Regions from separate parts of the Thioalkalivibrio sp. ALJ2 genome, predicted to be linked through region 1. Evidence: riboswitches for the same ligand, from Rfam matches in the RefSeq annotation. Region 1 holds a riboswitch; the other holds the start of a gene.
What was found. A riboswitch is a leader RNA that binds a small molecule or an ion and turns the genes downstream of it on or off. The one in region 1 is predicted to bind cobalamin.

Region 1 (14,562 bases):
GAGACGGGCGCCGAGGCCGTGTACTGGAACCGCGTATACGAACCGGCCCGCGTCCTGCGCGATCAGGGGATCAAGGCCGGGCTGCGTGCCGACGGCCTGGAGGTTCGCAGCTTCAACGCGGCCTTGCTGATCGAGCCCTGGGACGTCGAGACCGGCCAGGGCGGCCCGTACAGGGTCTTCACCCCGTTCTGGCGCGCCTGCCTGCAGCGCGGGATTGAACAGGACCCGCTCCCCGCCCCTTCTCGCCTGCCGGGGCCCGAAAAACCACCGGCCTCCCTGACGCTCGACGACTTGGCACTGCTGCCCCGAATCGACTGGGCCGCCGGCCTGCGCGCCACCTGGGCACCCGGCGAACGCGGCGCCCAGGCACGCCTGGAGCGGTTCCTCGGGCAGTCGATCACAGGCTATGCCGACAGCCGCGACCGCCCCGACCAGGACGGCACCTCCGGGCTGTCACCGCATCTGCATTTTGGCGAGGTTTCGCCGCGGCAAGTGTTGCGCGCCCTGCGCGATGCCGACATCAGCCTGGAGCACAAGGGGCCCGAGTCTTTCGTGCGCGAACTCGGCTGGCGCGACTTTGCGCACCATGTGCTCTATCACTTCCCGCACACGCCGGAACAGCCCCTGAACCCGCGCTTCGAGGATTTCCCGTGGCGCGAATCGGAGGCCGACCTCGCCGCCTGGCAACAGGGCCGCACCGGAATCCCGATCGTGGACGCGGCGATGCGCCAGCTGTGGGAAACCGGCTGGATGCACAACCGCCTGCGCATGGTCGTAGGATCCTTCCTGACCAAGAACCTGCGCCTGCACTGGGTGCACGGCGCCCGCTGGTTCTGGGACACCCTGGTCGACGCCGATCTTGCCTCCAACACTCTGGGCTGGCAGTGGGCCGGTGGCTGCGGCGCCGATGCCGCACCGTATTTCCGGATCTTCAACCCACAACGCCAGGGGGAACAATACGACCCGGACGGCCGATTCGTGCGACGCTTTTTGCCGGTGCTCAAGAAGACCGAAACACGGTATATTCACGCCCCGGGCGCCGGCGGCACCCTGGGCTATCCCGACCCGATCGTCGACCTGAAAGCCAGCCGCCAGGCCGCATTGGAGGCCTTCGAGGCCATCAAGAACACATCAACCAGTCAAACCAAGTCATCCAGCAAGGCCCAGACATGACCTTTTCCGAACGCAACCTGAACTACCCCAAAGGCGTTAGCTACAACTTCAGCCGCCACGACAAGACGACCCCGGTACGCGTGACCCACGAGGGCAAGCAATACGTCGGGCAGGTCCTGAATTCGAAAGCCCCGTACCGCATCCGAGTGACCGAGGAGATCGTCGGGCCCGGCACTGCACGCTTCATCCCGGTGCGCGAGATCCAGGTGCAAAACCTCGAGGGTGTCGAGTACCTGCACAAGGGCTACCACGGGCACTAAATCGCCCGCGCGGGGGCCATCCAACCGCCCCCCCGAAGCAGGCTGGGCATGGGAACTCGTGTGCACACGGGTCCCCATGCCCTAAACTCGAGGCATAGTCACCGCAGAAACCGGCTCTGGGTCGGCAAGGAGCTCGCCATGAAATACCGGCTGATCGGCATGATCGGAACTGTCCTGCTGGCCTTCCTGCTCACGGGTCCGGTGGCGGCGGAAAAGCCCTCCGACGAGCGTGCACTCGCAGGCATCGAACACGGCCAGATCCTCTGGGACATCACCATTGGCGATCCCGAACGCCTGATTGCCCGGCTGAGCGTTATCGAGGAGACCCACGAGGACATGGTGCGCCAGGGTCTGGAACCGAACATGGTGTTCGCGTTTCGCGGTGGTGCCGCCGCGCTGATTGCACGCGACACCGACCACCTGGAGATCGAGGACGTATCGGCGGTACGCCACATCCATGACCGCCTGGCCGACATCCAGGAGCTGGATGGTGTCCACATGGAGGCCTGCTACATCGCCACCCGTCGCTTCGATCTCGGCCAGGACGACCTGATCCCGGGCGTCAATCTGGTGGGCAACACCTTCCTGTCCATCATGGGCTACGAGCAGCAGGGATACACCACTATCCGGATCGACTGACCCAGCACCTCAAATCCCGGTACAATCCGGGTGATTTCGTCTCGCGGCCAGACAGCGCGGGCAAGACACGCAATAACCACCCGGGCACCGGCAACAGCGGCGACGACGCCCGTTGGCATGCGCCCGGCGTTTGCGACAGGGGGGATGGTTGGCTCATCTGGAGATCACGACCTTCGGCACAGTCGGCGTGCGGGTCGAGGGCCGTGATGTGCCCGCCCTGTCCGGCACCAAGCTGGGGCTGTTGCTGACCTACCTGGCGGCCGAATGCCCACGGCGCGTGCCACGCCAGGAACTGGCGCACCTGTTCTGGCCCGAGCTGGACAGCGACAGCGCACGTGTCAACCTGCGCCAGGGGCTATTTCAACTGCGGCGGCAACTGCCGGATCCGCCCGCCGCCCTGCTCGAGGCCACACCGCGCTACGTCCACTTCCAGCTTCAGCCCGGCACCGAGATCGATTTCCTCGCCCTGCACCGCCTGCGGGCCGACCGCAGCCACCTGAGCTGCAACGAACTGGCCGCACAAACTCTCGCGAGTATCCGCCACTACCATGGCCCCTTTCTTGATCCCGTGCGCGCACTCCAGGATCTCCCCGAGCTCGCCGCCTGGGCACAGACACAGCGCGACCACTACTGGTCCCAGCTGCTCCTCCTGATCGAGGAAAATCTCGACGATCTCTGCCACTCCGCAGACGCCGAAGCCCTGCTCACCGAACTCCAGCGACTGCTGGCGATGGAGCCCCATGAAGAGGCCCTGCACCGCCTGGTCATGCTGACCTTGGCCGGCATGGGTAACCGCGAGCGGGCGCTGGAACACTTTGGCCGCCTGGAGCGCCAGGCGGTCGATGGCCCTGGCCACCTGCTGGTGCGAACCCGCGACGAAATCCTGGCCCCAACACCAAAGACACCGGCAACGGTGTCTTCTACTGCCACACCCGAAACAGCCTCTCTGCGTGCCGAGCGCCGCCGGGTCACCGTTGTGGCCTGCCTGGTCCAGGCGGACGCCGAGCTTGACGTCGAGCTGCAGAATGAACGCATGCAACACACCCTGGAGCAACTGGACCTGGTCCTGTTGAACCATCGGGGGCATGTGGTTCGGGCCCCTGGCAGCGGCCTCCTCGCCTATTTTGGCTATCCTGCAGGTCGCGAGCAGGCGACCGTCGATGCCGTCCACGCCGCCTGGCAAGTCCTGCAAACAGCCCCGAGCGACTGCGAGCTGCGCATAAGCGTCGATACCGACCTCATCGTAACCGGGGTCGACCCGGACACCCCCGACCCCGCTGGCCTGCTCAGCCAGCGCGCACAGGCTCTGGCACGTTCGACCGACACGGGGACGCTCGTGGTCTCGCCATCCGTGCACCAGCGCGTCTCGGGGTATTTTCTGTTCAGCCCTCACGCAGGCACGGGAGTACTCGAAGGAAGCCAGCGCGTCACCGGCGACCCCGGCCCCCTGGATCGCGTCGATGCCCAGCACGCCCGAGGTGGCCTCACTCCTCTGGCAGGACGCACAGAGGAGCTTGAGCGCCTGCACATGATCTGGCGCCAGACACTCGAACATCACAAACCACACTATGTACTGATTCAGGGTGAAGCCGGCCTGGGCAAGAGCCGTCTCGCACGACACCTCGACGAGCGCATCCGCGGCCAGGCGCGCTCGCGCTTCCTGCTGAAGTGCCGCGAGGACCGCGCGCGGCACTTGTTGACGCCCGTGCGTCAAGCGTTCGCCACCTGGCTTGGGCTCGGCAGCATGAATGCCAGCCGCCAGCGCCGACTGGCACGTGCCCTCGGCACCGCTCGGTCACTCGATGCGGACATCGCCGACGCCCTGGCGCACTGGCTCACACACCCGGACAGCAACGGCCTCGAAGCACTGGCCGCGCAGGGTCTCGACCGGGATCACATCATTGACGTCCTCGTCGAACTCGCCCGGCGCCGAGCCCAACGAGGCCCCATCCTGCTGATCTGCGACGACCTGCACTGGATGGATTCCGGCACGGCCGAATTCCTCCGACGCCTGTATCAGCGCCTGCATGACCGCCCGTTGCTGACCCTGCTCACGGCCCGCATGAGTTTTCGCTCCAACTGGCGCGATATCCCGCTCGAGCACCTGCGACTGCACGCCCTGCCCGACCAGGCTGCACATGAACTCATCGAGCGCTGCGACACCCAGCATCGCCTGACGACACACCTGCGCGAACAACTCATCGAGCGCGGCGAGGGCGTCCCGCTTTTTCTCGAGGAGCTGACGCGCTACACCCTCGAAGCGGCGCGCACCGGGACCCTGCCCGACACCTTGCCGCCCGGACTGGCTAATCTGCTGGTGGCACGTCTGGAACAAACCGGGACCGCGCGTGACCTGGCCCACGCCGCGGCCGTAATCGGACGCGATTTTGATACGCGCATCCTGAGTCACCTCCTGGAGCAGCCGGCCGACGTGATCCGCCGCCAGCTCAGCCGCCTCACCGGCCGCGGATTCATCGAGCCGGTCGGCGTCCTGGACGGTGTGCGCTACCGGTTCCGTCACGCGCTGTTTCAGCAGGCCACCTACGAATCCATGCTGGTGGCCGAACGAACGCGTCTTCACGGCCGCCTGGCCGATCTCCTGCGTGACGATGGAGGCACAAGCAGTATCGACTGGGGCCAGGTGGCCAGCCATCTCTATCACGCCGGGCGTGTGGAGGAGGCGGTGCCCGCCTGGCTCGAGGCGGGAGAGGCGGCGTTCGCCCGGGGCATGCTGCTGGAGGCCTCGCACTACTTCGAAGACGCGCTCAGCTGCCTCGATCGCGAGCTGGGTGAGCGGGAACCGTCGGAAGAACGCGATGCGCAGACCCAGCGAGCCCTGGGCGGACTGGGTGCCTCAAACCTCGCCTTGCTGGGATACGGCTCGCGCACAGTGCACGCGATCTTTGAGCGTACGCTGGGCATCACCGCGCCCCAGCGAGACGCGGTGCAGTACTTCCGTGTGCTCTGGGGACTTTGGCACGGTGCCGGATCCTGGCATGGCTTTGATGAAGCCCACCGCCTGGCCAACGACATGGAACAGGTCGCAGAGCAGTCGAACGACCGCCTGCTACGGATCGCCGCTCACTATGTACAAGGCAACACGCACTTCTGGAGTGGCCAGCTGCCGCTGGCGCTGGAACACCAGACCCAGGCGCTCGCCCTGTACCGCGAAGACGACCACCCACACCTGGTCGCGCGCCACACCGAAAACCCTGCGATCAGCTCACGCGGCTTCATGGCCTGGACGCTCCTCTTCTTCGGCAACCACGCTCGCGCGTGGGATGAAATGGATGCGGCCTGCGCCGAGGCCACAGCGCTGGAACACCGCCCCACCGAGGCCTTTGTCTACGCCTTCCGGGCAGCGCTTGGCTTCTTCGCCGACGACCCTGACGAAGCCCTGACCTCCGCCCGCCGCGCGCTCGCGATTGCCGAGGACTATGACTATCCCCTCTGGCGGGCCTCAGGCCTGGCACTACAGCACTGGGCTCTCGCGCGCCAGGGCGACCCCTCGGCTGTGGCTCCACTCCGGGAACAGGCAGATGCATTGCGCCACATCATGGATGGCGTCAGCACCATCTTTCAGCTCTTCCTGCTCGACGCCCTGCATGCAACCGGCGCCAAGCCCTCGGAACGCCTGCAGATCGCCACCGATACACTGACCAACTGCCTGAAACGAGGGGATCACGGCTTCGAACCCGCCATCCGGCGACTGCGGGCGCATGCGCTACTGGAACGCAGCGACGGCACCGACAACGAGGGCTGGCAGGAGCTGGAGCGGGCACGACGTCTGGCCCACGACCACGGCAACCCGAATATCGAACGATTAACCCTGCTCGACTATGCCCGCTTTGCTCGCGATGACGTCTGGCGCCAGTGGAGCGAACGCGAACTCCTGCGCATCAACCACTGCATCATCCCCCGACGACACCCATCCGAGCAGGCGCTGCAGCAAAACCCGCAGCTCGCCTGAACCGGTCCCGCGCCAGCACGGGTACCGGCGCGCACAAAAGAAAAGGCCCGAACCTTTCGATTCGGGCCTTCTCGGAATAATGGCGTCCCCACGGGGATTCGAACCCCGGTCGCCGCCGTGAAAGGGCGGTGTCCTAGGCCTCTAGACGATGGGGACGCAGAGGCAACGTCTTGTTGCTAGTTTGGCGGGCCCTGGGGCCGGCCGCTTCTGTGACCTCCGGCGGTCTCACGATAAATGATCGTGGTTACAACACCGGTAAACACCAGAAGAAATCCGATCGGAACCGCCGCAATCAGGGGCTTGGACCAGGTTTGCTCCCCGGTGAACATCAGCCCGAAACCGCCGAACAGCCCAACCACTGCAATCACCAGACCCACCCAGATGGATATAACCCCAAAACGATGCATCGGTGAACTCGCTTACACCCGAATTTGGTGGAGCCAGGCGGGATCGAACCGCCGACCTCCTGCATGCCATGCAGGCGCTCTCCCAGCTGAGCTATGGCCCCGTGTCAGGCGAGCGCGTACTGTAGCCAGCACCCCCTGGAGTGTCAACCCGCTTCCGCCGAAATTTTCTTCAGCGCCCGCTCGATCCGAGCCAGTGATCGCTCACGCCCAATCAGCACCAGGGTGTCGTCGATCGGCGGCGATACTGTGCCGCCGGTCAGGGCCACACGCAGCGGCTGCGCGACCTTGCCCAGCTTGAGATCCAGCCGCTCGCCGGTGTGCACCACGACCTCGTGCAGAGGCTCCTTCTCCCAGGCTCCCAGCGCACTGAAACCGTCATGCAGCGTCTGCAGCACCGGGAGTGCTTCGGCGGTGAGCTGCTTGCGCGCGGCCTTCTCGTCGTAGTCCTCGAACTCGCGGTAGAAGTACACGCTGTTCTCGGCCATCTCGCGAAGGGTACGCGCCCGCTCGCGCTGAGCGATCACCACGTCGCGCATCGCCGGGCCGCTGGACGGATCGATACCCAACTGACCCAGGTGCCAGCCGAACTCCAACGCCACATGGTCCGGGTCCAGGGTCTTGATGTAGTGCTGGTTGAGCCAGAGGAGCTTGTCCGGGTTGATCGCCGAGGCGGACTGGTTGACGTCCTCGATATCGAACAGGCGCACCAGTTCGTCCACCGAGAAGATCTCCTGGTCGCCGTGGGCCCAGCCCAGGCGCACCAGATAATTCAGCAGGGCCTCCGGCAGATAGCCCTCGTCGCGGTACTGCATCACCGAGACCGCCCCGTGGCGCTTGGACAGCTTGGCACCGTCCGGGCCCATGATCATCGGCAGGTGGCCGTAGCGCGGCGGTTCCACGTCCAGCGCCTTCAGGATGTTGATCTGGCGCGGGGTGTTGTTCAAGTGGTCATCGCCACGGACCACATGGGTGATCCCCATATCCATGTCGTCGACCACCACCGTCAGGTTGTAGGTTGGCGAGCCGTCGGAGCGGGCGATGATCAAGTCGTCCAGCTCGCTGTTCTGGAACGCGACCTTGCCGCGCACCATGTCGTCGACGATGGTTACCCCCTCGTCCGGCGTGCGAAAACGGATTACCGGCTCCACGCCCTCGCGCGGCTCGGTGCGCGCGCGGCAGCGACCGTCGTAGCGCGGCTTTTCCTTGCGCGCCTTCTGCTCCTCGCGCATCGCATCCAACTCTTCCTTCGTGCAGTAGCAGCGATAGGCGTGACCTGCGGCCATCAGCTGGTCGATTACCTCCTTGTACCGATCAAAACGCTCCGTCTGATAGAACGGCCCGTGATCGTAAGTCAGCCCCAGCCAGTTCATCCCCTCAAGGATCGCGTTGACCGATTCCGCATTGCTGCGCTCCAGATCGGTGTCTTCGATGCGCAGCACGAACTCGCCACCGTGGTGACGCGCATACAGCCAGGAGAACAGCGCGGTGCGGGCACCGCCAATATGGAGATAGCCGGTCGGACTGGGGGCAAAACGGGTACGAAAAGTCATGCGAAGCACTCGTTCCTGAGGAAGGTGGAATTTGAAGGCGCCTAGGGTAGCAGAACGCCGCGGGGCTGCCGCAGGGACCGCGGTCTATACTGGAGTTGGGACCACACGGATGCCCGAACGCGGGCCAAAGGAGCCTTCATGAATCCCACGCTCACCCGACTTTCCACGTTACTGGCACTGACCGGCGGCCTGGCGCTGGCCGGGAATGCCATGGCGACCGACCGCATTGCGCCACCGGACGGGGCCGAGGTTTATTTCATCAGTCCACAGGATGGCGAAACGCTCGAAAGTCCAGTGCGTGTCCAGATGGGCCTGCGCGGCATGGGTGTCGCGCCGGCCGGCGTGGAGATGGACAACACCGGCCACCACCACCTGCTGGTGAACAAGCCACTCGACGAGGTGGACCTGGATGCCTCGCTGCCCTTCTCCGACCACAAGCGTCATTTCGGTGGTGGACAGACCGAGGGCGAGCTGGAACTGGAACCCGGCGAGTACACCCTGCAGTTGCTGTTCATGGACTACCGCCACATTAGCTTCGACCCACCGGTTGTGTCCGAAAAGATCACTATCACGGTCGAATAAACGCACCCACGAAAAAGCCCCCTCCGTCTCCGGAGGGGGCTTGTAACACCCGATCCCGGTGCGGCCAGTTACGGCAGCGCGGGGATATCGAAGCGCGGCATCTCGCCGGTCAGTGCGTGCATGAAGGCCTCGATGTCCGCGACCTCGTCATCGCTGAACTCCATGCCCAGCATCTCCTGCCCCATGATGCGGATCGCCTCGTCCAGCGTCGCGGTCTCGCCGTTGTTCATGTAGGGGTAGGTCAGCGCCACATTGCGCAGCGTCGGGGTCTTGAACGCGAACTTGTCGGCCTCATCGCCCGTGACCAGATAGCGGCCCTTGTCTTCCGAGCCCGGCACCTGGATGCGATGGAAGTTGCTGTCGGTCAACGCCGGTCCGCTGTGGCAGGCCACGCAGCCGTTATCGGCGAACAGCTTCATCCCGCGCATCTGCTGCTCGCTCATCGCACCCTCGTCCCCGACCAGCCAGCGATCCAGCGGCGAATTCGGGGTGTTCAGCGTGCGCTGGAACGTCGCCAGGGCCTTGGCCACGTGGTCGGTATTGATCACGTTGTCGCCGTCATAATCGGGATAGGCGGCCTCGAACTTCTCCTGGTACTCGTTGAACTCCTCCAGGCGCGCGATCGCCTCCTCCAGCGGCATCGCCATCTCGATCGCGTCCTGGATCGGGCCCAGGGCCTGGCCTTCCAGATCGTCCTCGCGGCCATCCCAGAACTGGGCCGTGAAGAAGCCGGAATTCAGCACGGTCGGGGTATTGCGCTCGCCAACCTGGCCGTCATGGCCCACCGCGCGCGGGATGCGGTCCGCCCAGCCCAGCGCCGGGTTGTGGCAGGTGGCGCAGGAGATCACGCCGGAGCTGGAGATGCGCGGCTCGAAGAACAGCATCTTGCCCAGCTCGATCTTCTCCTTGGTCATCGAGTTGTCCGCCGGGATCGGCGGCAGCGCCGGCAGCGGCTCGAACACGTCGCGGTACTCGGAATAGTCGGTATCGGCCACGGCCGGGGCTGCGGCCCCGAACGCGACGGCTGCACAAGCCGCCAGCGCCGTCATGCGGAATCCGGAAAGCGTTTTCATACAGGTCTCCCTTGAGTAACAGATGAGTAACAGACATCTGAGAAGCGGATATCGGCGCGAACCGAAATAGACTCGGTCCAAACCACTTAAAACCCACCCTACAGACGCGGAAACCTGGTCGCGATCAAAATCCGCCCCGGAGATGATCTGCATCAATTATCAGCCTCCAGGGGAGCCGGGTTCGCCCCCACTACACCGTTTCCCGGGATACCCGGACAAACTTGACCCCCCCTTTTCCCTCCATTACGGTTCGCCCCACTCTAGGTGCCCCGGCGCTCAGCCGCCGGGGATAATCGGGAAGCCGGTGCGCGAATCGACATTCGCAAGGCCGGCACTGCCCCCGCAACGGTAGGCGGAGACGGGCGGATCCAATGCCACTGCGGCGCATCCCCGGGATGCCCGCGGGAAGGCGATCCGCCCTGGATGCATCGCGCATCCACTTCGCGAGTCCGGAGACCGGCCTGGACGACACCCGACGCCGCGGTGGGCGGCCGAGCGGGCCAGTCCGGCGTGCTCGCATCGCCCGGCCTCCCCTGCTCCCTGTCCAGCTTCCGGCGTCGTTTCATCCACGGCGTGCGGGGTCGCGCGTCCAAGGGAGCAACCCAACAATGAACCATACCCATCTCCGACCGGGACAGCATGCCGTCCCGGCCCTGGCCACCCTGTGCCTGATGACGGCCGCGGGCATCGCGCCGGCACAAGCCGGCTTCGAATTCGGCGACGCGGAAGACGGCCTGCAGGTCACCCTGGATCCGCTGATCCAGGGCCGCTACAGCTACGAACGAGACCCGGATGGCTCCAGCAGCGAATTCGACTTCCGTCGTGCCTGGCTGGACACCTCGGGCACCCTGTTCCACCCCGATCTGAGCTTCCGCCTGCAGCCGGATTTCAGCAGCGGCGAGCTGTCCATGCGCGACATCTGGTTGCAGTACGCACTGGGTGAACACCTGGGCCTGCGGGCTGGCCAGTTTACGGTCCCCTTCGGCCTGTCGCGGGATATCGGCGGACCCAACCGCCTGTTCACCGAACTGAGCATCGCCGGCAACCAGTTCGAGGTTCCGGCCGGCCGCGACACCGGTATCGCCCTGCTGGGCGGCGCCGGCGACAACCGGGCATGGGCCATCGGCGTGTTTGACGGTCGCGGACGTCTGGATCAGCGCGACGATCGCCCCTCCACATCCGGCCACCTGTTCAGCGCGCGCGGCGCGTGGGCCCCGGTCGGCGCAGTCCCACGTGACAACACCACGTTAGGCCAGGCCGTGGAGCGCACCGTCGCCCTGGGCGCCGGCGTACAGGCCGCCAGCCGCAACCACCTGCGCGACTGGAGCCGCGGCATCGAAGACACGGTGGCCAACCAACGCGCCGACTGGATCACCGCCACCGCCGACGCGGTGGTCAAGTTCGCCCATACCTCGCTGTCGCTGGCGGCCTTCCGCCGCGATGTCTCCCCCGACCGCACCGCGAGCTACCACGACCTGGGGGCCGAACTGGAACTGGCGCAGTCGCTGCCGGTGGAGGGACTGGAGTTCGCCGCGCGCCACGCCGTATTGCGCCACGACGCAGGCGACGATCTTGGCACTGACGAGCGCTGGCAGCGTGAATGGGGTGCCGGCCTCAACTGGTATCACCGTGGCCAGCGGCACAAGACCCAACTGATGTGGCTGGACCGCGACACCGACACCTCGGACTGGGAGCTGCACCTGCAGCACCAGTTCCGCTTCTGAGAAATGACCGGGAGAATCGACATGAACTGGATGCAACCGATCCACCACCCGTTGAGAACCACCCTCTTTGCGATCCTGTTGCTGGCTGCCACCGGCAGCCCGGCCACCGCGGAGGTCACTGTCACAATGCCGGGCCCCTGGGGCGACTATGACGAGACCCTGGACGATCCGGCCAAAGTGGATGCGACCGAGGCCTTCCAGCGCTTCCGTCAGCAGAGCATGCAGGGCACCTCGGCCACCTACCGCAGCATCGAGCAGATCCTGCGTTATGACGCACCATTCGCCGAACGTCTGCCCGGTCTGGCCGAGGAACTGGCGCGCCGCGCCGACGACATCGAAACCTGGTTCGCACGCGAGACACCGGCGCGGGACGGCGAACCCGGGGCCCTGCCCGCGGCCTGGGAGGACCCGGAGTTCTCCGAGTACAAGGCAGCCTACCGCGAGGCCGCCGAACGACTGCAGCGCAAGGTGGAGTCGGCCGACGACCTGGAGAACGAAGACTTCCAGCTTCGCGCCACCGAGGCCCTGAACGGCGTGCGCCACCATTGTCTGGCCTGCCACGACAACTACCGCCGCCGCTAAACCGGCCGGGAACCAAGGGGCCGCCGCATGGCGGCCCCTTGCCGTGACCCTGATCGGGAAGAAACCGCCTTCGCCTGCAAGCAGACTCCTACAGGTTCCTGGCGATGTGGGAGCCTGCTTGCAGGCGAAAAGCCCCGTGTCCCACAACACCCACCGGCGTTATCCCTGCCTGCGGAAGATCAGGGGCGCCACCGCTTAGTCCCCGTCCATGCCGCGGTAACGGCGCACATGCGCCGGGTCGTACAGCGCGCTGTCGCGGAAATCGCCCGGGTCCAGCGCCGGGCCCACCAGGATCAGCGCCGAGCGCCGTGTGGTCAGGGCCTGCGCCCGTTCCGCGATATTCCCCAGCGTACCGCGCACCACGCTCTCGTCCGGCCAGCTGGCGCGAAACACGATCGCCACCGGGCAGTCGCAGCCATAGTGCGGCCGCAGGTCCTCGACCACGGTCTCGATATTGTGCAGCGACAGGTGGATCGCGAGGGTCGCCCCGGTGGCGGCAAAGCTCGCCAGCCGTTCGCGCTCCGGCATGGAGGACGCCCGTCCCGGCGTGCGCGTCAGCACCACCGACTGCGCCACCTCCGGCACCGTCAGTTCCCGCCCCAGGGTCGCGGCGGCGGCGGAGAATGCCGGCACGCCGGGCGTGATGCTGTAATCGATCCCGGCCGCCTCCAGCCGACGGATCTGCTCGCCCAGCGCGCTGTAGACCGAAAGATCGCCGGAGTGCAGGCGCGCCACGTCCTGGCCCGCCGCGTGGGCGCGTTCGATCTCCTCCATGATTGCGTCCAGCGTCAGCGGCGCGGTGTTGACCACGCGCGCCCCCTCCGGGGCATGCTCCAGCACCGCCTCCGGCACCAGCGAACCGGCATACAGGCATACCGGGCAGGCCGCGATACGATCGCGCCCGCGCAAAGTCAGCAGATCGGCCGCACCCGGCCCCGCTCCGACAAAATGAACCGTCATCAAAACTCCTCGAAATTCCCGTCTGTCCCGTTCACCGTCCGCACGGCCACCGCGCAGCTCGCCCGTGCCGAGAGCCGCCGCGGCAGCAGCAGGCGCGCCCCGTCGCCGGCCACCGCCAGCGCCGCCGCCTCCGCCACCGAACCGACCCCGGCGACGGCACGCGAGCGCGCCGAGTCCGTGGACAAGGCAGCGTCGCGCGCGGCCAGCGCGGCCGCCGACGCGAACACCGGCTCCAGCTCCAGGTCGCGCGCGGCCGTCCACAGCACCGGGCTGTCGCCCTTGTGCCCCGGGGCCGCCAGCTGCCGGATCTCGATCGCCTCGCCGCCCCCCGCCCGCAACACGGCGTGCGCCTCGGCCAGCACCTCGCGGACCAATGCCTCCAGCTCGCCGGCCGTGCAGGCCGAGGCGAAGCCGACCCCGGGGGTCACCCGGACACGCGCCCCGCTCGGCGTTTCCCTCAGCTCCGGCGCAGCGACCACAGGGTCACCGGCCGCAGCGGCTTCCAGCCGGCCATGCCGCCCAGCGGCTCCGCGCGGCTGACGTTGATCCGCGTGAGCTCGCCGCCGTGGCGCTCGTGCGCCGCCGCCAGCACCGCGTCCCCTTCCACGGTCACGCTGCTGGCGACCAGCCGCCCGCCCGGGCGCAGTTGGCCGATGCAGTGCTCCACCAGCCCCGGCGTGGTCAGCCCGCCACCGATGAAGATCGCATCGGGTGGCGGCAGGTCTCCCAGTGCCCCCGGCGCCCGCCCGTGGATGCACCGCAGCGTCGGCACCCCCAGCGTGCTCGCGTTGCGCGCGATGCGTTCCAGGCGCTCCGCGCGCGGCTCGATGGCCACGGCGGTGTTGGCCGGATCCGCCAGCATCCACTCGATGCCGATGGCACCGGAGCCCGCGCCCACGTCCCACAGCCGCTCGCCGCGTCCGGGCGCCAGCAGGGCCAGCGCCACCGCCCGCACCTCGCGCTTGGTGATCTGTCCGTCCTGCTCGAACTGCGCCTCCGGCCGGCCGGCACTGGCCGCCAGCACCTGCGCCGCCGGATCGGCCCGGCACTCCAGCGCCACGGTGTTCAGCGCCTCGATCGCGACCTCCGGCCAGGCCCCGGCGCGCTCGCGGACCGCCGCCTCGCGGTCCGCACCCAGGGACTGCAGTACGGTCAGGGTGGAATCGCCGAAGCCGAGCCCGGTCAGCCAGTGCGCCAGTTCCGCCGGGGTATCCCCGTCGCGGCTCAGGATCAGCAGCCGCGCGCCGTCATGCAGCCAGGGCCGCAGCGCCTCCATCGGCCGGCCGTGCACCGACAGGCAGCGGGTCTGCTGCAGCGGCCAGCCCATGCGCGCGGCGGCCAGACTGAACGCCGAGGGCGCCGGCCAGACGCAGGTCTGCGCGGCCGGAAAACGCCGCATCAGGGTCGCGCCCACCCCGAACCAGAAGGGGTCGCCGCTGGCGAGCACGCACAGCGGCTGCCCGGCGCGCGCCTCGATCCAGTCCAGCGCGGTCTCCAGCGGCGACGGCCACACCAGGCGCTCCTGCCCCGGCCGCTCCGGCAGCATCTCCAGATGCCGTGCGCCGCCGATCACCGTCGCCGCCGTGTCCAGCGCCATGCGGGCATCCGGGGCCAGCCCGGCGAGCCCCTCCGCGCCCACGCC
Region 2 (14,562 bases), on a different contig from region 1:
GCAGCACTCGGTCAAGGAGCTGCGCTCGATCGGGATCCAGCCGGATATCCTGCTGTGCCGTTCGACCCAGGCGATCCCCGAGGGCGAGCGGCGCAAGATTGCCCTGTTCACCAACGTCGAGGAGAAGGCGGTCATCTCCGCGGTGGACGTGGACAATATCTACAAGATCCCGCTGTGGCTGCATTCGCAGAAGCTCGACGAGATCGTGCTGCGCAAGCTGCATATCGAGGCGCCGCAGGCGGACCTGTCGGACTGGAAGCACGTGGTCAACGCCATGGAGTTCCCGGAGTCCGAGGTCACCGTCGGCATGATCGGCAAGTACGTCGATCTCACCGAGTCCTACAAGTCCGTGAACGAGGCGCTGACCCATGCCGGCGTACAGGTCGGGACGCGGGTGCGTATTCGCTATCTCGATTCGGAAAAGCTCGAAGGCGCGGATGCCGAGATCCAGGGGGAGATGGAAGGTCTGGACGCGATCCTGGTGCCCGGTGGCTTTGGCGAGCGCGGTGTGGAAGGCAAGATCGCGGCCGTGCGCTATGCGCGCGAGCACGGCGTGCCCTACCTGGGTATCTGTCTGGGCATGCAGGTTGCGGTGATCGAGTTCGCCCGTGATCAGGCCGGGCTCGAAGGCGCGCACAGTACGGAGTTTGCCCCGGATACCCCGCACCCGGTGATTGCCCTGATTACCGAGTGGCAGGACCGCGAGGGCCGCATCGAACGGCGCGATGCCGAGAGCGATCTCGGCGGCACGATGCGTCTGGGGGCACAGTCCGCGCGACTGGCCCCGGGTTCGCGGATTGCGGAGGCCTATGGCCGCGAAGATGTCAGCGAGCGCCATCGCCACCGCTTCGAGTTCAACAACGCCTATCGCGAACGGCTGGAGGCAGCGGGCCTGCGCATCTCGGGTGTGTCCGAGTCTGGCGAACTGGTCGAGGCGGTGGAGCTGCCGGGCCACCCGTGGTTCATCGGTTGCCAGTTCCATCCGGAGTTCACCTCGACCCCGCGCGACGGGCATCCGCTGTTTACCGGTTTCATCCGTGCCGCGCGGACCTATCAGGACGAGCGCGAGCCGGAGACCACGACGGCGCTGACGGACTAGCGCGCCGTACGATGACGCTTTGCGGCCGTACCCGGAGGGTGGCGTCCGCCAGACAGGACATTGCATGCAGCTTTGCGGTTTTGAAGTCGGCCTCGACCGGCCCTTTTTTCTGATTGCCGGCCCCTGCGTGATCGAATCCGAGGCGATGGCCCTGGAGACCGCGGGTGCGCTCAAGGCGATCACCGACGAACTGGGCATCCCGTTTATCTACAAGTCCTCGTTCGACAAGGCCAATCGCTCGTCGACGAAGAGTTTCCGTGGTCCGGGCATCGAAGAGGGCCTGCGCATCCTGGAACAGGTGAAGCAGCAGTTGGGAGTCCCGGTGCTGACCGATGTCCACGAGGACACCCCGCTGGACGAGGTCGCGGCCGTGGTGGACGTGCTGCAAACGCCCGCGTTCCTGTGCCGGCAGACGAACTTCATCCAGAATGTCGCGCGCCAGGGGCGCCCGGTGAACATCAAGAAGGGCCAGTTCCTGGCGCCCTGGGATATGGGCAATGTCGTGGACAAGGCGCGCGAGGCCGGCAACGACCAGATCATGGTCTGTGAACGCGGCGTCTCCTTCGGCTACAACACGCTGATCTCGGACATGCGGGGTCTGGCCCAGATGCGCCAGACCGGTTGCCCGGTGGTGTTCGACGCCACGCACTCGGTCCAGCAGCCGGGCGGGCAGGGCGCGACCTCTGGTGGGCAGCGCGAGTATGTCCCCGTGCTGGCGCGGGCGGCCGTCGCCTCCGGGGTGTCGGGTCTGTTCATGGAGACCCATCCGGATCCCGAGCGCGCCCTCTCGGACGGGCCCAACGCCTGGCCGCTGCCGCGCATGACGGAGCTGCTGACCACGCTCAAGGCGCTGGATACGGCCGCCAAGGCGCAGCCGTTTGCCGAGGCCGAGTACGGGCTGGGTTGATTCGCGCAGGATTATTTAAGAGTTTCATTTAAGTTCCGCCTCCAACCCTTCGGGGCGGATGAGTTTATTTTTCAAGGAGAAAGCATGTCCCAGATTGCGGAGATTCATGCCCGCGAGATCATCGACTCGCGGGGCAACCCGACGGTCGAGGCCGACGTTGTCCTGGATTCCGGCGCGATGGGTCGTGCCGCGGTGCCGTCGGGGGCCTCCACGGGGGCCCGCGAGGCGCTGGAGCTGCGCGATGACGAGCCGCGCTATGGCGGCAAGGGCGTGCAGAAGGCCGTGGGCCATGTGAATGGCGAGATCCGCGACGCCCTGCGTGGCATGGAGCTGGACCAGACGGCGGTGGACCGCCGCATGCTTGAGCTGGACGGCACCGAGAACAAGTCGCGCCTGGGTGCGAACGCGCTGCTGGCAGTCTCGATGGCGGCCGCGCATGCACAGGCGGCGGATCGCGAGCAGCCGCTGTTCGAGTCCATGGGCGGCGAGCAGGCGACCCTGCTGCCCGTGCCGATGATGAATATCATCAACGGCGGCGCCCACGCCGACAACAGCGTCGACATGCAGGAGTTCATGATCCTGCCGGTGGGCGCGGACTCCGTGCGTGAGGCCGTGCGCTACGGCGCCGAGGTGTTCCATGCCCTGAAGAAGGTGCTGGGTCAGCGCAACCTGGGGACGGGCGTGGGGGACGAGGGCGGCTTTGCCCCGGATCTGCCGTCCAACTCGGCTGCGATCGAGGTGATCCTCGAGGCCATCCACAAGGCGGGCTTCAAGGCCGGGCAGGACATCTGGCTGGGCCTGGACTGTGCCAGTTCCGAGTTCTATCGCGACGGCCGCTACCACCTCGACTCCGAGGGCAAGGCCTTCTCCGCCGACGAGTTCTGCGAGTACCTTGCCCACTGGGTCGACCAGTACCCGATCCTGACCATCGAGGACGGCATGGGCGAGGACGACTGGGATGGCTGGAAGGTCCTCACCGAGCGTCTCGGTGACCGCGTGCAGCTGGTCGGCGACGACCTGTTCGTGACCAATACGCAGATCCTGCAGGAAGGGATCGACAAGGGCGTGGCCAACTCGATCCTGATCAAGCTGAACCAGATCGGCACCGTAACCGAGACCCTGGAGGCCATCGAGCTGGCGCGCCAGGCGAAGTACACGGCGGTGATCTCGCATCGCTCCGGCGAGACCGAGGACGTGACCATCGCCGATCTGGCGGTAGCCACCGGGGTTGGCCAGATCAAGACCGGTTCGCTCTCGCGCTCGGATCGCGTGGCCAAGTACAACCAGCTGATCCGGATCGAGGAGCATCTGGGATCCCGGGCGCGTTATCCCGGCATGGATGCCTTCAATATCCGGCGATAATCCGCGATTGTTGCGTTTGTCGCGGGTTGGGTTCTCAGCCTGCAGAGCGTCTCCTGTGCCCGGCGGCCAAGGGGCCGTAGAATGCCGGGCATGGAAGCTCGACTCTCTCCCTGGCGGCTGGCCGTGGCGACCGGCCGCGGGAATCGCTGATGCGCTGGTTGCTGATCGGTCTGGCGGTGCTGCTACTGCTGTTGCAGTGGCCGCTGTGGCTGGGAGAGGGCAGCTGGCGCGATGTACGCGACCTGCGCGAGCAGGTAGAGGAGCAGCGTGCGGCCAACGCCGAGCTGGAGCAACGCAATCAGGCGCTGGAGGCCGAGGTACACGACCTGCGTACCGGTACCGATGCGGTGGAAGAACGCGCCCGCCGCGACCTGGGCATGATCCGCGAAGACGAAATCTTCTTCTTTGTGGTCGGCGAGGACGACGACCGGCGTCCAGTGCCGGAGCCGTTGCCAGACCCGGCGCGGGATGTGTCCCCGGGGCCCGCCGAGATCCCGGACCGCGAGCGCGAGCCGGCAACCGATACGCTGCCACCCGAGGATCCGTTTGATGGCTGATCCCGACACCAACAACCCCTCTGTGGAACCCGCCTACTGGGCCCTGATCCCGGCGGCCGGCGTGGGCCGGCGCATGGGCTCCGATCGACCCAAGCAGTTCCTGACGCTGGGGTCACGCACCATCCTGTCGCATACCCTGTCGATCTTTCTGGAGCACCCGCGCATTCGCGGCGTGGTCCTGGTGCTGGGGCCGGATGTGGACCCGGACGCGCTGGACCTGCCGACGGCGGGTGGTCGCCTGTTTCGCGTGGCCGGCGGGGCCGAGCGGGCGGATTCGGTCCAGAACGGGCTCGATTTCCTGCAGGAACGGGCGGCCCCCGATGACTGGGTGCTGGTGCACGATGCCGCACGCCCCTGCCTGCCACGCGCCGATCTGGACCATCTTTTGAAGGTGCTGCGGGACGATCCAGTAGGCGGACTGCTGGCCACGGCCAGCACGGATACGGTCAAGTGGAGTGACGAGGACGGGCGCGTCGAGCGCACGCTGGAACGCGCGCGCGTCTGGCGCGCGCTGACACCACAGATGTTTCGCCTCGGTATGCTGCGGGAGGCCAATCGCGCCGCGCGCGAGGCCGGTCATGCGGTTACCGACGAGGCCAGCGCGATCGAATGGCATGGCGCACGGCCACGTCTGATCGAGGGCTCGATGATGAACATCAAGATCACCCGGGCTGAGGATCTGGAGCTGGCCCAGCTGTACCTGATGCAGCAGGGGCGACTGGACGGGGGGTTCCGGCCATGAGCCGCATGCGCGTGGGGCAGGGCTTCGACGTGCACGCCTTCGGGCCGGGCGATCATCTGATCCTGGGCGGTGTGCGCATCCCGTTCGATCACGGCTTTGTCGCGCATTCCGATGGCGATGTCCTGCTGCACGCGATTTGCGATGCCCTGTTCGGGGCCGCGGGCCTGGGGGATATCGGCCGCCACTTTCCCGATACCGACGAGCGCTTTCGTGGGGCGAACAGCCGCGACCTTCTGCGCGAGACCCTGCGCCGGGTCCAGGAGGCCGGGTGGCGCCCGGTAAATGTGGATGCGACCGTGATCGCCCAGGCACCGAAGATGGCCCCGCATGTGGCGGCGATGGAGGACCACATCGCTGCGGACCTGGGGCTGATGGCGGGTGCGGTGAATGTGAAGGCGACAACCACCGAGCGTCTGGGCTTCACCGGGCGCGGAGAAGGGGTTGCGGCGCAGGCGGTGGTGCTGCTAGAGCCTTCTTCGGGGCTGATGCAGGTATGACGGCGGCTCGATCCCCCAGTGTGCTGGGTCTGGATCACGTCAGTGTCGTGATCGCCGATCTGGAGGCGTCCGCGCGGTTCTATGGCGAGATCCTGGGGCTGCGCCCCGTGGAGCGTCCGGATCTCGGTTTTCCGGGGCTTTGGTATGACCTGGGTGGCGGGCAGACCCTGCACCTGCTGGGTGTGCCCAACCCGGACGCCACCGAACGCCGCGTGCGCGGCGGTCGCGATCGCCACCTGGCGCTGCGCGTGTGTGGTCTGGAAGCTTTGCTGCAACGCCTGGAGAACGCCGGGCATTCGGCCGAGCGCAGCCAGTCGGGGCGACCCGCTGCGTTCGTCCGCGACCCGGACGGCAATACCGTCGAACTGATCGAGGCGGGCTGACACCGCGCGGGTGCGCCGCGCCGGGACCCCCGCTGCACGAGGAGGGAGCATGGACGGCGAGTACATCCTGGCCCTGGACCAGGGCACGACCAGCTGCCGGGCGATCCTGTTCGATCGTGATGCGTCGATCATCGGCGTAGCCCAGCGCGAGTTTACCCAGCACTACCCGCAGCCCGGCTGGGTCGAGCACGACGCGATGGAGATCTGGGGCACCCAGATCGGGGCGGCGCGCGAGGTGCTGGAGACCCGCGGTATCAAGCCGGCCCAGCTCGCGGCCATCGGCATCACCAACCAGCGCGAGACCACCGTGGTCTGGGACCGCGAGACGGGCAAGCCGATCCACCCGGCAATCGTCTGGCAGGACCGGCGCACCGCCGGTTTCTGCGACGAGATGAAGGCGCGCGGGCTGGAGGAGACGGTCCGCAGCCGCACCGGGCTGGTGGTCGATGCCTACTTCTCCGGAACCAAGCTGCGCTGGCTGCTCGACCATGTAGACGGTGCGCGTGAGCGCGCGGAGCGCGGCGAGTTGCTGTTCGGCACCATGGATACCTGGCTGATCTGGAATCTCACCCGCGGCGAGCGGCATGTGACGGATGTCTCCAACGCCTCGCGCACGCAGTTGTTCCACATCCACGAACTGGACTGGGATGACACGCTGTTGGATGAGCTGGAGATCCCGCGGGCCATGCTGCCCGAGGTCCGTGCCTCCAGCGAAGTGCTGGGCCATACGGGAACCGAGATGTTCGGTGCCAACGAGATCCCCATCGCGGGCGTTGCCGGCGACCAGCATGCGGCGCTCTTCGGGCAGACCTGCTTCGAGCGCGGCATGGCCAAGAACACCTATGGCACAGGCTGCTTTCTCCTGATGAACACCGGCATCGAGCCGGTCGCTTCGCACTCGGGCCTGCTCACGACCGTCGCCTGGAGCGTCGATGGCCAGGTCGAGTATGCGCTGGAGGGCTCCATTTTCATCGCCGGTGCCGCGATTCAGTGGCTGCGCGACGAGCTCAAGCTGATCGACTCGGCCGAGGACTCGGAATACTACGCGAGCAAGGTGGAGGACTCCGATGGTGTGTATGTCGTCCCCGCATTTGCGGGGCTCGGGGCGCCGTACTGGGACATGTATGCCCGCGGGGCCATCTTCGGGTTGACGCGCGGTACGCGCAAGGAACACATCACCCGCGCCACGCTGGACTCGCTGGCCTATCAGACGAAGGACGTGATCGACGCGATGGAGCAGGACTCCGGCATCGCGCTGAAGGGCCTGCGGGTCGACGGCGGTGCCGTCGCCAACAACGTGATGATGCAGTTCCAGGCCGACATGCTCGGGGTGAATGTCGAACGCCCGATGGTCACGGAGTCCACCGCCTTGGGGGCCGCCTATCTGGCCGGTCTGGCCGTGGGCTTCTGGACGCGCGACGAACTGGAGCAAAACAGCCAGCTGGACCGGGTATTCGAGCCGCAGATGGATGCGGCCACCCGCGACCGCTACTACCGGGGCTGGAAGAAGGCCGTAAAGCGTACGATGGGCTGGGCGCGCGAGGACGGCAACGAGGCGAGTGACTAGCGGGCGGGTGACTGGGCCGGCGTGGGCAGGGGCTTCGCCGCCAAGGCGGCTCCCACAGGGGGCAGTGGGTAGAGCGATGACTTTTACCCGGCGCTACCCTGAAGTCTGTGGGAGCGGGCTTGCCCGCGAAAGCCCCTGCCAGAGTCAGACCCTGCCGGATCAGTCGATGCTGGCCGGTTCGGCCGCGAGCTGGCCGGACTGGTAGTCGCTGATCGCCTGCTCGATCTCGTCGGGGGTGTTCATCACGAACGGGCCGTAGTGGGCGATCGGTTCGCCCAGCGGGCGGCCCTTGAACAGCAGCACTCGCGCGTCCTGCTGTGCGATCAGGTGGATCTGCGTCTGCCCGCTCCAGGTGCCCATTTGGCCCGTCTTCAGACCAGTGAGCTCGCCGTCATAGACATAGGCGAGCACCCGGTCTTCCAGCTGGACGGCCAGCGACAGCCGGTAGCCCGCGGGCAGGCTCAGGTCCGCCATGGCCGCACCTTCGCCGATCTGATCCAGCGGGCCTTCGGTATCCCCGGCGCTGGTTTGCCAGGAGCCAGCGATCGCCTTGAAGTGCAGCGGGCCGTCGTCTTCCGGCAGGTGGCGCATCGCGTCGGCGCGCACGTCGCGGTAACGCGGCGGGTCCATCTTGCGCCGTGCCGGCAGGTTTACCCATAGCTGGAAGCCGTGCAGCCCGTCCGAGTCCAGCAGGGGCATCTCGGAGTGGATGACCCCGCGCCCGGCGCTCATCCACTGCGCCTCGCCGGCCTCCACACGACCCTGGTTGCCCATCGAATCTTCGTGGGTCAGGCCGCCATGGACGAGGTAGGTCAGCGTCTCGAACCCGCGATGCGGGTGGGAGGGGAAACCACCGATGTAGTCCTCCTTCGCACTGGCCTTCAGCTCGTCCAGCATCAGGAAGGGATCCAGGCCGCCGCGAAAGTCATGGATGCGGCGAATCTTCACACCCGCGCCGTCCTGGGTCGGGTGGGCTGTGCGTACGCTGTCCGGCGGTGTGGGGGTCATGACTTCTCCTAGGGAAACACTGATAAATGTACACGCTCGCGCTCGAGTTGCTTTTGCGTGCGAACAAGGCGCGGTGACCGCCGTGCAGTCATTCTGCACAAGGGAGCCGCAACGCCGTGCGCGCGCAAAAGCGACTCGAGCCCTTGCATTCAATGGCTTGTGGGGTTGGCACCCCAGGTTCCCCGATCCTGCGTTGCGGCCCTTGCCGGTAGAACCACTACCGGCTGCGCACCGCGCCTTGTCTCGGAGAACCTGGGGTGCCAACGCGAGTGTGTACATTCATCAGTGTTTCCCTTGATTAACCCTGCAACCATACCGACCATAAAAGCAAAAGAAAATTGCAGTCAGGGCCTGTCATGGGGCGGTTGCAGCGATGTCAGCTCCAGCCAGCTATCGGCAAAGAATTCAAGACTCTCCACGAAATCCGGGTCGTGTTCCTGGCGGTTGATGGTCAGGTGCAGCATGACCGCCTCCGGCTTCGGCGGATGCCCGGTCGTCAGGGTCCAGGCGAGGGCGTTCGGGCAGCTCGGCAGGGTGAAGCGCACACCGCCATTGATGCACTCGCGCCGGACACGAAACTCGCCCCACAGGCAGTAGACGACGCCGGCATCGGGCCCGGTCTCTTCAACAAGGGCGTCAATGGCGGGGCAAAGCCGGGGCAGGGCCGGTACGGTCAGCTCGGCCTGCAGGGAATCGGCGACAGCTTGCAGGGGCAGGGTGCGAAAGAATTCCACCGGGATTCCTCGTTACGGGATGGTCGGCATGAAGACCGGCTGGCCGTCGATCTCGCCGGTGCTCAGTGGCTGGTTGTACAGCCGTTCCAGCGCGGAGGGCACCAGCATGGTTCGGGTGGGGCCCCAGCAGGCCTTTCCGTCGGGGAACATCAGCAGGAGGTGATCGCAGTAGCGTACCGCCAGGTTCACGTCGTGCAGCACCAGGATCGCGGCGCGGTTGTCCCGGGCGATGCCCCGTATATGGTCCAGCACCGCCACCTGGTGGTGCAGGTCGAGCTGGCTGGTGGGCTCGTCCAGCAGCAGGAGCCGCGGGTTCTGGGTGAGTACGGTGGCGATGGCCAGGCGCTGGCGCTCGCCACCGGACAGGGTATCCACCAGGCGGTGCTCCAGTTCCGCCAGATCCATGCGGGCCAGGGCGGCGCGGGCCTGGGCGTAGTCCTCGGCGGACTCGATGTCCCAGGGCCGCAGGTACGGGTGGCGGCCGATCAGAGCCGTCTCCAGTACTGTTGCAGGGAAGCCGTCGTGGTGCTTCTGAAACACCAGGCCCAGCTCGCGCGCCAGATGCGCTCGCGAGTATTCAGGGAGCGGGCGGCCTTGCACATGGATCTCTCCGGTGCGGGCCGCGCGCAGCCCGGCCAGGGTATGCAGCAGGGTGCTCTTGCCCGCGCCGTTCGGGCCGAGGATGCCCCAGCACTGTCCCGGGTTGATGGTCAGGTCCAGGGGCGAACCGCTGGCGCGTTCCGGGATGTCGATGACCAGATCGTGGGTGGCCAGCAGGGTGTCCGGCCCTGGCACCTCGTGCACGCTCTCGGTGCCGGACGCGTGTGGATCGCCGTGGAGTTGGGGATCGGCGGTGTGCGGAGGCATCAGCGGCTCCGGTACAGCAGGAACAGGAACACGGGGACGCCCAGCATCGCGGTGATCACGCCGACGGGCAACTGCTCCGGGGCGATCATCGTACGGGCGAGGGTGTCGGCCAGCGTCAGTAGGATGCCGCCGCCGAGTGCCGAGGCCGGCAGGATCACGCGCTGGTCGTTGCCGAAGATCAGCCGGAGCATGTGCGGCACGATTAGTCCGACGAAGCCCACCGCACCGACCTGCATGACCGCCGTGGCGGTGATCAGTGCCGCCGCGACGTAGATCGTCCATTCCACCGGCCGCACGGCCACGCCCAGTGCGGCCGCCTGCATCGGGCCGCGCGCCAGCACGTTCAGCGTCCGTCCCAGCGGCAGGGCCAGCAACACGACCAGCACCAGCACACCCCAGGCGGGGTAGGGGTTGCGGGCGTGGGAGACATCGCCCATCAGCCAGTACAGCATCCCGGGCAGCTCCGCGGTCGGGCTCACGGCGAGCAGGAAGCTGATCACGGCGCCCCAGCCGGCCGCCACGACCACGCCGGTCAGCAGCAATCGGGTCGGCGTCCAGCTGCCGGTGCCGTGCGCCAGGCCGAACACGATCACCGTGGACAGCAGCGCGCCTGCGAATGCGGCGACCGAGACCGAGAACATCGACAGCCCCGCGAGCATGGCCAGCAGGGCACCCACCGAAGCCCCGCCGGAGAGGCCCAGCACATAGGGATCGGCCAGCGGATTGCGCAGCAACACCTGCATCAGGGCACCGGCGACGCCCAGCAGCCCGCCGGCGGCGAATGCGGCCAGGGCGCGTGGCAGGCGCAGTTCCAGTACCAGCGTGTTGTGCAGGCGGCTCCCTTCGCCCTGAATCACCGCGAGCAGGTCGCCGGGGGCAATGGCGACGCTGCCATAGGCCAGCGCGATCAGGATCGCAAGCAGCGACGCCGGGAGCAGGACCCCCGTGGCGAGGAGGAAGGAGCGCGTCACGGCTGGTCAGTCGTCCCGGCGTGAACGGGCCCGTTCCAGCTCTTCGCACATCAGCCGGGTCCCTTCGGCAATCCGCGGGGTGTGACGCTGGAGCAGCGACGGCGGGATAAAGAACAGGTTGTCGCGCTGCACCGCAGTCATGTCCTCCCATTGTTCCCAGGCAATTACCCAGTCCGGCCGGTCTTCGCCCATGCCGCCACCGATGATCACCTCCGGGTCGGCCTCGATCACGGCCTCGCGGTCCATGCGCGGCACCAGGCGGTCCAGGTGACCGAACACGTTCTTGCCCCCGCACAGGCGGATGGCCTCGCCGATCAGGTGATCGTCGTTGACCGTCATCAGGGGCTGTTCCCAGACCTGGTAGAACAGCGGGACCGGGTCACGGTCGGAATAGTCCAGCCGCAACGTCTCGATCTCGTCGAGAAAGGCCTGCACCGCCTCCTCGCCGCGTTCCTCGGTACCGGCCAGCTGCGCCATGCGACGCATGCTGGAGGCCACGCCCTCGAAACTGCGCGGTTCCGAGACATAGACGTTCAGCCCCAGATCGCGCAGGCGCTCGATCTGCGAGCTGGAGTTGCCACTGCGCCAGGCGACCACCAGGTCCGGGTCCATCTCGACCACGCGTTCCAGGTCGATGCGGCTGTAGCCACCGACTCGCGGGATCATCTCCGCCTCCGGCGGGAAGTCGCTGTGATGCGTGACGCCGACCAGCTGCTCTCCGGCGCCGACGGCGAACAGGACTTCCGTGATGTGCGGGGCCAGGCTGACGATACGTTCGGCGGGCCGGTCGAGCGTGACCTCGCGATCGTCATCGTCGGTCACCGTGACCGGTTCGGCCAGTGTCGGCCCCGCGCACAGGAGTAGCGCGGCAAGGGCCGTTAACTGGCGTTTGAGGGAAGTGAAAGTCATTAAAAATCCGAATGTTGTGGATTGTTCGTAACGTAAACAATACCGTGTTTTCGGGGCGCCGCACGGGCAGCGAAAGCGCCTCATCATAGCAGCAAGGGCAAGATGGTTTGGTGCCCAAATTGGTCGGGGGCACCCTGAGCGCGTATCATGCTCCGCTTTCGTCAGGTGCCTGCAGTTGGCAGGTGAAACGGGAAGCTGGTGCAAGTCCGGCGCTGCCCCCGCAACGGTAAGCGAGCGGTAAATCGCTCGGCAGACTGGCCACTGGGTCCTGTGCCCGGGAAGGCGTCTGCCGGTCGGCATCCCCCGACGCTCGCAAGCCCGGAGACCGGCCTGGCGGTGATTCATCCTGCGACCGTGCGGCGGGCAACGGTCGAGGGCGCAGGTGCGTTCCTAAAAGCCTGTTCCTTCGTGTCTTCGCCGCGCCGTCGCCTCGACGGAACCTCATGACGGCCCCAGCTCCCAACCAGTCAGAAGAGAATCCGAACGCGTTCGCCTCGGCGGAGCGCGCAGCGGTCTATCGCGTGATCGGCGAGCGCCGGGACATGCGGCATTTCCGCCCGGACCCGGTGGACCCCGATACCCTGCGGCGCCTGCTGGAGGCCGCGCACCAGGCGCCCAGCGTGGGCTACATGCAGCCCTGGCGCTTTCTGCGGGTGACCGACGCGCGGCTGCGCGATGCGTTGCACGGGCATGTGGCGGCGGAGCAGACACGCACGGCCGAGGCCTGCGGCGAGCGTGCCGCCGAGGTGCACCGTCTGAAGCTCGAAGGCATCCGCGATGCCGGCGAGCTGCTGGTGGTCGCGTTGACCGATGGGCGCGAGCGCTACGTGCTGGGTCGGCGCACCATCCCGGAGATGGACCTGTGCTCCGCCGCGTGTGCGATCCAGAACCTGTGGCTCGCGGCCCGGGCCGAGGGCCTGGGCATGGGCTGGGTGTCGCTGTTCGACCCGGACTGGCTGGCCGGGGAGCTGGGGATGCCGAAAGGGGCCTGGCCGATCGCGATCCTTTGTCTGGGTCATGTGGATGCGTTCTACGAGCGGCCGATGCTGGAAACCGAGGGCTGGGATCAGCGACGGTCGCTGGACGAACTGGTGTTCGAGAATCGCTGGGGCAGCCGTACCGACGCACCCGGCGGTTCCTCAGCGAGTGGATGACCCGATGCTGATCGCGTTCCTCACGCTGCTTGGTGCGCTGGTGCTGGATCGCCTGATCGGCGATCCGCGCCGCTGGCACCCGCTGGCCGGGTTCGGGCTGCTGGTCCAGCGCCTGGAGGCCCGGTTCTACCGCGATGGTCGGGCCCGCGGCGCGCTGCTTCTGGCCGTCCTGGTGGTGCCCTTTGTGCTGCTGACGGTCTGGTTGCAGCAGCTCCTGCCGGTCTGGCTGGTAGGGCTGCTGGTACTGGCGTTGGCGCTGGGCTGGCGCAGCCTCGACGAACACGCCGAGCGCGTGGCCCGGGCGCTGGAGGCCGGCGATCTGGGCCAGGCGCGGCAGCAGGTGCAGATGCTGGTCAGTCGCGACAGCGAGGCCCTGGATGTGGCAGGGGTCAGCGGCGCGGCGGTGGAGTCGGTACTGGAGAACGGCAACGATGCCCTGTTCGGCACCATTTTCTGGTTCCTGGTGGCCGGTGCGCCGGGGGTGGTGCTGTATCGCCTGGTGAACACGCTGGATGCGATGTGGGGCTACCGCAATGCGCGTTACACGCGCTTTGGCTGGACCGCGGCGCGGCTGGATGACCTGCTGAACTGGGTCCCGGCGCGCATGACCGCGCTGGCCTATGCCCTGGCCGGGCGCACTCGCGATGCCCTGCAGTGCTGGGGCGAGCAGGCCGCGGCCTGGAAGAGCCCGAACGCTGGGCCGGTAATGGCCGCTGGGGCGGGCGCACTGGGGCTGGTGCTGGGCGGTGCCAGCCAGTATCACGGCGAGCGTCAGTGGCGTCCGCGCCTGGGGATGGGCGCGGCACCGGATGCCGCCGGCATCCGTGCGGCGATGGGGCTGGTGGATCGGGCGCTGGCGCTGTGGATGGGCGTGCTTGTCATCGGGGTGAGCCTTGCGATCTTCTGAGCTGAACAGAGCGCGGCCGGCACCGACCGGGGCCGTGCTAACCCAGGTGCATGGTGGCGGACTGCGCGCAGCTGCCAGGCATTACGGGGTGGCGCCGGAGCAATGGCTGGACCTGTCTACCGGCATCAACCCGCACGGCTATCCGCTGCCCATGCCCCCGGCGGACGTCTGGGCGCGCCTGCCGGAGCCCGACGACGGTCTGGAGGTGGCCGCGGCGCGGTACTACGGCTGCAAAGGGCTGTTGCCCCTGGCGGGCTCGCAGGCGGCCATCCAGCTGCTGCCACAGCTTCGCCCAGCGGCTGCTCGGGTTGGCCTCCTCGCGCCCAGTTACAACGAACACGCGCGGGCCTGGCGCATGGCCGGGCATCGGGTCGAGGCGCTTCCTGCGCTTGGCGACGCGGCGCCGGCCGCGATCGAGGCACGCCTGCCGCAGCTGGATGTGCTGGTACTGGTCAACCCGAACAACCCGACTGGACTGCGCGTGACCGTGGAGACGCTGCTGCGCTGGCATAGGGGGCTTGCGGCACGCGGCGGCTGGCTGGTGGTGGACGAGGCCTTCATGGATACCAGCCCCCGGCACAGCCTGTTGGCGGCCGACCCGGGCACGGACCTGGGCCCGGGGCTATTGGTGCTGCGGTCGCTGGGCAAGTTCTTCGGTCTGGCCGGGGCGCGGGTCGGATTCCTGGCGGCGGAGCCGGCGCTGCGGGCGGCGCTGGCGGAGCGGCTGGGTCCGTGGGCGCTGTCCGGCCCGGCGCGCTGGGCGGCCACCCGAGCGCTGGAGGATCGCGCCTGGCAGGAGCAGACGCGCGCGAACCTGACCGCGGCGGGTGCGCGGTTGGAAGAGCTGCTGCGGCGGTACGGAATCGCTACCGAAGGTGGCACCGCACTGTTTCGCTGG

Region 2: another riboswitch for cobalamin. It lies ahead of bluB (5,6-dimethylbenzimidazole synthase); the one in region 1 lies ahead of F468_RS0105020 (porin).

Annotation. Positions count from the first base shown of each region.
Region 1 is NZ_KB899554.1:1,059,408-1,073,969, reverse strand. It holds gene F468_RS0105070 (deoxyribodipyrimidine photo-lyase) at 1-1,173, shown strand, start outside; gene F468_RS0105065 (hypothetical protein) at 1,170-1,433, shown strand; gene F468_RS0105060 (hypothetical protein) at 1,572-2,072, shown strand; gene F468_RS0105055 (AAA family ATPase) at 2,221-6,042, shown strand; tRNA gene F468_RS0105050 (tRNA-Glu) at 6,123-6,198, opposite strand; gene F468_RS0105045 (hypothetical protein) at 6,219-6,449, opposite strand; tRNA gene F468_RS0105040 (tRNA-Ala) at 6,475-6,550, opposite strand; gene gltX (glutamate--tRNA ligase) at 6,593-7,999, opposite strand; gene F468_RS0105030 (DUF4399 domain-containing protein) at 8,138-8,581, shown strand; gene F468_RS0105025 (cytochrome-c peroxidase) at 8,650-9,630, opposite strand; cobalamin riboswitch at 9,900-10,134, shown strand; gene F468_RS0105020 (porin) at 10,263-11,378, shown strand; gene F468_RS0105015 (cytochrome c) at 11,400-11,960, shown strand; gene cobM (precorrin-4 C(11)-methyltransferase) at 12,156-12,920, opposite strand; gene F468_RS0105005 (cobalamin biosynthesis protein) at 12,920-13,348, opposite strand; gene F468_RS0105000 (bifunctional cobalt-precorrin-7 (C(5))-methyltransferase/cobalt-precorrin-6B (C(15))-methyltransferase) at 13,378-14,562, opposite strand, start outside.
Region 2 is NZ_KB899561.1:72,679-87,240, forward strand. It holds gene F468_RS0113375 (CTP synthase) at 1-1,099, shown strand, start outside; gene kdsA (3-deoxy-8-phosphooctulonate synthase) at 1,164-2,006, shown strand; gene eno (phosphopyruvate hydratase) at 2,091-3,368, shown strand; gene ftsB (cell division protein FtsB) at 3,518-3,925, shown strand; gene ispD (2-C-methyl-D-erythritol 4-phosphate cytidylyltransferase) at 3,918-4,667, shown strand; gene ispF (2-C-methyl-D-erythritol 2,4-cyclodiphosphate synthase) at 4,664-5,164, shown strand; gene F468_RS0113405 (VOC family protein) at 5,161-5,547, shown strand; gene glpK (glycerol kinase GlpK) at 5,597-7,114, shown strand; gene F468_RS0113415 (pirin family protein) at 7,274-8,122, opposite strand; gene F468_RS0113420 (hypothetical protein) at 8,467-8,856, opposite strand; gene F468_RS0113425 (ABC transporter ATP-binding protein) at 8,869-9,723, opposite strand; gene F468_RS0113430 (iron ABC transporter permease) at 9,723-10,694, opposite strand; gene F468_RS0113435 (cobalamin-binding protein) at 10,701-11,603, opposite strand; cobalamin riboswitch at 11,750-11,952, shown strand; gene bluB (5,6-dimethylbenzimidazole synthase) at 12,047-12,757, shown strand; gene cbiB (adenosylcobinamide-phosphate synthase CbiB) at 12,762-13,664, shown strand; gene cobD (threonine-phosphate decarboxylase CobD) at 13,753-14,562, shown strand, end outside.